Regions from separate parts of the Clostridium sp. Marseille-QA1073 genome, predicted to be linked through region 2. Evidence: a T-box and tRNA genes for the amino acid it is inferred to sense, from the RefSeq annotation. Region 2 holds a T-box; the other holds one or more tRNA genes.
What was found. The T-box of region 2 lies ahead of pheS (phenylalanine--tRNA ligase subunit alpha). A T-box ahead of a tRNA ligase gene usually reads a tRNA of that ligase, here a tRNA-Phe.
Positions count from the first base shown of each region.

Region 1: it has a tRNA-Phe gene. The T-box ahead of pheS (phenylalanine--tRNA ligase subunit alpha) is inferred to sense a tRNA for this amino acid. The anticodon was not compared.

Region 1 covers NZ_JBSVQM010000011.1:12,640-16,656, reverse strand. The annotation lists gene ACY1IQ_RS11380 (DUF6709 family protein) at 1-1,003, opposite strand, end outside; tRNA gene ACY1IQ_RS11375 (tRNA-Cys) at 1,288-1,361, opposite strand; tRNA gene ACY1IQ_RS11370 (tRNA-Phe) at 1,369-1,444, opposite strand; rRNA gene rrf (5S ribosomal RNA) at 1,479-1,596, opposite strand; rRNA gene ACY1IQ_RS11360 (23S ribosomal RNA) at 1,779-4,017, opposite strand, start outside.
Region 2 covers NZ_JBSVQM010000005.1:149,371-153,387, reverse strand. The annotation lists gene ACY1IQ_RS06375 (TrkH family potassium uptake protein) at 1-97, shown strand, start outside; gene ACY1IQ_RS06370 (potassium channel family protein) at 110-769, shown strand; gene ACY1IQ_RS06365 (TrmH family RNA methyltransferase) at 781-1,566, shown strand; T-box leader at 1,622-1,857, shown strand; gene pheS (phenylalanine--tRNA ligase subunit alpha) at 2,029-3,045, shown strand; gene pheT (phenylalanine--tRNA ligase subunit beta) at 3,070-4,017, shown strand, end outside.

The sequences.
Region 1 (4,017 bases), on a different contig from region 2:
TCTTTATTTCATCACTATAACCATATATAGCCCATGGAGCTTTCTGTGAAAGTAATTCTATAATCTCTATTGCCTTTTCTTCATCCTTTTTCCAGCCTACATTTAATGGAAGCTTTTCATTCTTATCAGAGTAGCACATTACCGAAAATGATGTACCTGTTCTAATTCCATTTTGATAGTGTTTAGTTCTCACATTATATACCCATACTAAATTTTCTATAGGCATAAATTTTACACTAAAAGGTGTTTTATCTATTATCCAATTATTTGTAATAGTTATTCTTCTATTAACATACTCTGGATAATTAATTTCTTGATTTATTTGGTTTTCTATATAATCTGTATTTCCATATTTGCTTAATCTTTTAATAACTTTACTACTTCTATAATTTGTTATGGCAATTACTTTCTTTATAACAAGCATAATTAAAAATATTAATCCAATAAATACACCTATATAAAATATTTTTTCTAGTAATCTATCCGTTTTTGAATCTTCAAGCATAACATCTATAAATCCATCATTTACATCTTGTATAGATACTCCAAATCCTTCTGCAATTTCTTTCTTTATTTCACTAAGTAATTGAACTTTACTAGCATTCTCCAATCCATCAAACCTTTTAACTACAAATGAAACGTTTTCCATTTCACTTGGATTCTTTGAAGATACTTTAGCAGGTAAAGCTACTGTAACAAATTTATCCTCAATAATTGCAATATATACATTCTCTGTTATTGTTCCCTTTCCTCCATCTTCAGCAATATAATAACCTGAATCTGCCATATACTCTATATTTAAAGTTGCATAACCCTCTCCAGTCTTATTATATTTTTCAAGCTCTTCTACAGTATTGATTTCTTCTGGTTTTCCTAAAATAGATGGAATTTTACCTTTCGCCTCAAATAATGCTAATATAATAATGCTAATTATTAAAATAAGCATTAGTCCACTAATAATACTTGTTTTTCTTATTGATTTTTTGAGAAAATTATTCTCCATTTTATAATCTTTCCCCCTTTGATTTATAAAATAATATAAAAAGAATCAAATTAAAATTTTTTACTAATGTCTGATATTTTGTTAAGTATAAGCTTTAATATAAACATAGTATAAAAACTCCTATACCCATACAATATATCGACATATTAATTTGAAACTTAATGTTTGATATTAAAAATAATTATCTTAATAATTTAATTAATTACAAAAGTTTAATTTATTTATAATTATGATTTTTAAAGACAAAAAAAGCTTACAAATATACATTTGCAAGCTTTCTAACTTGGAGGCGCCACCCAGATTTGAACTGGGGATAAAGGCTTTGCAGGCCTCTGCCTTACCACTTGGCCATGGCGCCAAAGCTTTGGTGGCTCGAGCAGGAATCGAACCAGCGACACGAGGATTTTCAGTCCTCTGCTCTACCGACTGAGCTATCGAGCCATATTGCTAAACTAAGTAAAACTTAGTTAGCACTACCTGGCAACAACCTACCCTCCCACACAGTCTCCCGTGCAGTACTCTCGGCGTCCTAAGGCTTAACCTGCCTGTTCGGAATGGAAAGGGGTGTTACCCTTAGGACCATCATCACCAGATCTAAATTTGCTATAAACGTCGTACTACTTCGTCAACTGCATTCGCTGCGGTGCTCGTTTACCATTAGTAAACTCCGCTCCTCACTCATTTGTTTCCTTGTATTACTCGTTTCTATCAAATTTTAAAAATTTATATAAGCTTCAAAGAAATTATTCTCTGAAAATTGCACAGTGAAATTAATTAGGTCAAGCCCTCGACTTATTAGTATGAGTCAGCTGAACATGTTGCCATGCTTACACCTCTCACCTATCAACCTGGTGTTCTTCCAGGAGTCTTACTAACTTATGTTATGGGAAATCTCATCTTAGGGGGGGCTTCACGCTTAGATGCTTTCAGCGTTTATCCCTTCCAGACATAGCTACCCAGCTGTGCCACTGGCGTGACAACTGGTGCACCAGAGGTCTGTCCATCCCGGTCCTCTCGTACTAAGGACAGCTCCCTTCAAATTTCCTACGCCCGCGACGGATAGGGACCGAACTGTCTCACGACGTTCTGAACCCAGCTCGCGTGCCGCTTTAATGGGCGAACAGCCCAACCCTTGGGACCTACTTCAGCCCCAGGATGCGACGAGCCGACATCGAGGTGCCAAACCTCCCCGTCGATGTGGACTCTTGGGGGAGATCAGCCTGTTATCCCCGAGGTAGCTTTTATCCGTTGAGCGATGGCCCTCCCACGAGGAACCACCGGATCACTAAGCCCGACTTTCGTCCCTGCTCCACTTGTCTGTGTCGCAGTCAGGCTCCCTTCTGCCTTTGCACTCTTCGAACGATTTCCGACCGTTCTGAGGGAACCTTTGGGCGCCTCCGTTACTTTTTTGGAGGCGACCGCCCCAGTCAAACTGCCCACCTAACAATGTCCCGTGACCTGATTCAAGGCCTCCGGTTAGAATTCCAGTACTATCAGGGTGGTATCCCAAGGATGACTCCACAAAGGCTGACGCCCTTGCTTCCAAGTCTCCCACCTATCCTGTACAGATAGTACCGAAACTCAATGCTAAATTGCAGTAAAGCTCTACGGGGTCTTTCCGTCCAATCGCGGGTAGCAAGCATCTTCACTTGCACTACAATTTCGCCGGATTTGCTGTTGAGACAGTGCCCAAATCATTACGCCATTCGTGCGGGTCGGAACTTACCCGACAAGGAATTTCGCTACCTTAGGACCGTTATAGTTACGGCCGCCGTTTACTGGGGCTTAAGTTCATGCCTTCGTTTGCACTAAGCAATCCCCTTAACCTTCCAGCACCGGGCAGGCGTCAGCCCCTATACATCAGCTTTCGCTTTAGCAGAGACCTGTGTTTTTGCTAAACAGTTGCTTGGGCCTATTCTCTGCGGCCTACTTGCGTAGGCACCCCTTCTCCCGAAGTTACGGGGTCAATTTGCCGAGTTCCTTAACAGCAATTCTTCCGATGGTCTTAGGATTCTCTCCTCACCTACCTGTGTCGGTTTGCGGTACGGGCACTAGCTTCCTCCATAGAGGCTTTTCTTGGCAGCGTGGAATCAGATACTTCACCCTAAAGGGCTTCCCCATCACGCCTCAGCTAATGTAGGTGGATTTGCCTATCCTACATACCTAAACGCTTAGACTAGCATCCAATAGCTAGCACATCTTATCCTCCTGCGTCACCCCATTTGTAATAACGTCTGCTAGTGGTACAGGAATATCAACCTGTTGTCCATCACCTACGCCTTTCGGCCTCGGCTTAGGTCCCGACTAACCCTGAGCGGACGAGCCTTCCTCAGGAAACCTTAGGTTTTCGACCGACAGGATTCTCACCTGTCTCTCGCTACTTATGCCAACATTCTCACTTCTGCATCGTCCACCGCTCCTTCCGGTACGACTTCAGCCAATGCAGAAAGCTCCTCTACCGCGTACACGTAGTGTACACCCATAGCTTCGGTGGTAAGTTTTAGCCCCGGACATCTTCGGCGCAGGATCTCTTGACTAGTGAGCTATTACGCACTCTTTGAATGAGTGGCTGCTTCTAAGCCAACATCCTAGTTGTCTTAGAAATCCCACATCCTTTACCACTTAACTTACACTTTGGGACCTTAGCTGATGGTCTGGGCTGTTTCCCTTTTGACTACGGATCTTATCATTCGCAGTCTGACTGCCGAAATAAAAGTATATGGCATTCGGAGTTTGATAAGGTTCGGTAAGCGATATGCCCCCTAGCCTATTCAGTGCTCTACCTCCATTACTCAATTAATCGACGCTAGCCCTAAAGCTATTTCGAGGAGAACCAGCTATCTCCGAGTTCGATTGGAATTTCTCCGCTATCCACAGCTCATCCCATGGTTTTTCAACACCAACGTGGTTCGGTCCTCCACGAGATTTTACTCTCGCTTCAACCTGGCCATGGATAGGTCACCCGGTTTCGGGTCTACGACATGCAACTTTGCGCCCTATTCAGACTCGGTTTC
Region 2 (4,017 bases):
ATTAGGACCATTAACGTTAGTTTTAGCAATTTCAATTAATAGACGTAAGAAAGCTTTAGCTATAAAGTATCCAGAAGATAAAATATTAGTTGGGTAGAAGGTGGAAATTATGATTAAAAAGCAATTTATTGTAATTGGATTAGGGAGATTTGGAACATCTGTAGCAGAAACATTATACTCATTAGGAAATGATGTATTGGCAGTTGATGTTGATGAGGAAGTTATACAAAATATATCAGAGAAGGTAACTCATGCAGTTCAAGTTGATGCAAATGACGAGCAAAGCTTAAGAGCATTAGGAGTCGGAAATTTTGATGTTGCCATTATAAGTATAGGTTCAGATATTCAAGCCAGTATATTATCTACACTACTTGTTAAAGAATTAGGCGTTAAGCATATCATTACAAAAGCTAATAATGCACTTCATGCTAAAGTATTATATAAAATTGGAGCAAATAGAGTTATATTTCCAGAAAGAGATATGGGAGTAAGAGTTGCACACAATTTATGCTCTTCAAATATATTAGACTATATTGAATTATCACCAGACTTTAGCATTGCTGAGATTGTAAGTCCACAGGAATGGCATGAAAAGAGCTTAAAAGATCTTAATTTAAGAGCAGAATATGGAATAAATGTTATGGCGATAAAGAGAAATAATGAAATAGATGTTTCTCCTTCTGCTGATGAGATTATTCAGGCTAATGATATAATTGTAGCTATTGGTGGTAATCAAGAGCTAAATAATATAGAAAAGTTAGTAAGATAGGAGAAGATAATTTGCAATATATTAGTAGTAAAGAGAATTCACTAATAAAGCAAATAAAGAAATTAAAAGAAAAAAAGCATAGATTTGAAAATAAGGCTTTTTTAGTTGAAGGCTTTAGATTTATTGAGGAAGCATTAAAGTCATCCTTTAATGTAAAATATATTTTTATAAATGAAAATGCAGATAAAGAATACTGTGAGAAATATATAAGTATACATCAATGTAATGCTGAGATTTATACTGTAAGTGATATAGTTTTTAAAACTCTAACTAGCACTGAAACACCGCAAGGAGTAATTGCAGTAGTAGAGAATAAAGTTCTTAATTTAAAATACTGTGATGGATTTTATGTATTAGTAGATAAGGTGCAAGATCCAGGAAATTTAGGTACAATTATAAGAACTGCTCATGCAGCAAATGGACTAGGAATTATATTAACTAAAGGTACAGTGGATGTATATAATGAAAAAACTCTGCGCTCAACTATGGGATCTATATTTAATATTCCTATTATAGAAGATAAGGATTTAACTCTTGTTAAAGAGTTAAAATATAAAGGTTATAAGCTTATTACAAGTTCTCTTGATACAAATAATAACTTTTATGATATAGATTTAAGCGGTAAATGCATTATCTCTGTTGGAAATGAAGGTAGTGGAATTAGTAAAGAAATATATGAGCTTTCTGATGAAAAAGTTAAAATTCCTATGCCTGGTGGTGCAGAGTCATTAAATGCATCAGTTGCTGCATCTATTATGATGTATGAGGCTGTAAGACAAAAGAATGTTATTAAATAGTATTGAAATTTTATACAAACATAGGTATAATAGGTTTTAAATTAAAAATTAAATATTTTAAACTGTGAAGGAGAGAGTAGGTATAAGGTTACATACAGGGAGTAAAGGTCATAGATTGAAAGCCTTTATATGATAAATTTATACTGAAGTTCACTCTTGAGTTCTAATTGTGAAAATAGGTTTTGATTAAAACACTATAAGTAATGATTAGCGATTAAAATCGATAAATTTACTAAGAGGGTCTATTTTATAGTCCAATTAGGGTGGTACCGCGGATATTCCGTCCCTTTTTTAGGGACGGTTTTTTATTTTTAAATATATATTAGAGTAATTTATATTAAAGATATACATTATTCAATAAAAGTAATATTGTCTAGGAATTTTAATTAATCATTGTTATTTGAGAATTAATAAAAGGTAATAATTATTAATTATAAGAAAAATATGAAAGGAGATTTTAAAATGAGAGAAAAATTAGAAGATATTAAGCTTTCTGCTTTAAATGAATTGAAGACTGCTACTGAGAAGGTTCAACTTGAAAACATTAGAGTAAAATATTTAGGAAAAAAAGGAGAACTTACTCAAATATTAAGAGGAATGGGAGGTTTATCACCAGAGGAAAGACCACTTGTAGGTAAGGTTGCTAATGAAGTAAGAGAAACATTAGAAAATGCTATAGCTAAGGCAACTGAAGAAATCAAAAATAAAGAAAAAGAAAAAAGACTACAAAGCGAAATAATTGATATTTCTATGCCAGGCAAAAAGCAAATCATAGGTAATAGACATCCTCTTGATTTAACTTTAGAAAAAATTAATGAAATATTTTTATCAATGGGATTTTCTATAGAAGAAGGACCAGAGGTAGAAAAGGATTATTATAACTTTGAAGCATTAAATATACCTAAAGATCATCCAGCTAGAGGAGAACAGGATACTTTTTATATAAATGATAATTTAGTTTTAAGAACTCAAACTTCTCCAATACAAATTAGAACAATGGAGAATCAAAAACCACCAATAAAAATGATAGCACCAGGAAAGGTTTACCGTTCAGATGCAGCTGATGCTACTCATTCACCAATATTTTATCAAATAGAAGGATTGGTTATAGATAAAGGAGTAACTTTTGCAGATTTAAAAGGAACTTTAGAATTATTTACTAAGAAGATGTTTGGAGATGTTAAAACTAAGTTTAGACCACACCATTTCCCATTTACTGAACCTTCAGCAGAGATGGATGCTACTTGTTTTGTTTGTAATGGTGAAGGATGCAGAGTTTGTAAAGGAAGTGGATGGATAGAAATATTAGGATGCGGTATGGTGCATCCACAGGTTTTAAGAAATTGTGGAATTAATCCAGAAGTCTATAGTGGATTTGCTTTTGGATTTGGTCTTGATAGAATGGTTATGCAGAAATATGGAATTGATGATATCAGACTATTATACGAAAGTGATATGAGATTTTTAAATCAATTTTAATACAATGTTAAAGGAGGATTACCAATGAAAGTTCCAGTTAAATGGCTTAAAGATTATGTTGATATAAATATTTCCCCTAAGGAGTTGGCAGATAGACTAACACTATCTGGCTCTAAGGTAGAAGAAGTAGTTGTTTCAGGAGAAGAGATTTCAAATGTAGTCACAGGAAAAATAATAAAAATAGATAGACATCCAGATGCAGAAAAACTTGTGATTTGTCAAGTTGATATAAATGCTGAAGAACCAATTCAAATAGTAACTGCAGCTACAAATATGAAAGAACAAGACATAGTTCCTGTAGCATTACATGGCTCAACGTTACATGGCGGACTTAAAATTAAAAAGGGTAAATTAAGAGGTGTTGTATCTAATGGTATGTTCTGTTCAGAAGAAGAACTTGGAATAGCAGGAGACAAACCAGTTCACGGTCTTATGATACTACCACAAGATACTCAAATAGGCGTAGATATAAAAGAAATAGTCAATATAGGAAGTGCAGTAATAGAATTTGAAATTACATCAAATAGGGCAGATTGTTTAAGTGTTATAGGAATAGCAAGAGAAACAGCAGCAACATTAGGAACTACTTACAAAATGCCTAATTTAGAATATACTTCTACTTGCAGTGAAAATGTGAAAGATGATTATAATGTAGAAATAAAAGATGAACTTTGCAGAAGGTTTATGCTAAAGAGAATTAAAAATGTAAAGATAGAGCCATCACCACAATGGATGCAAGAAAGACTATTGGAAGCAGGAGTTAGACCAATAAATAATATTGTTGATATAACAAATTTTGTTATGCTAGAGCTTGGGCAACCATTGCATGCTTATGATGCAAGAGAAATAACAAGTAAAACTATTGTAGTTGAAAGAGCTAAAGATGGCGAAAAATTCACTACTTTAGATGAAATAGAAAGAACTTTAGATAGTGATATACTATGTATTAAAGATGGAGAAAGAACTGTTGGA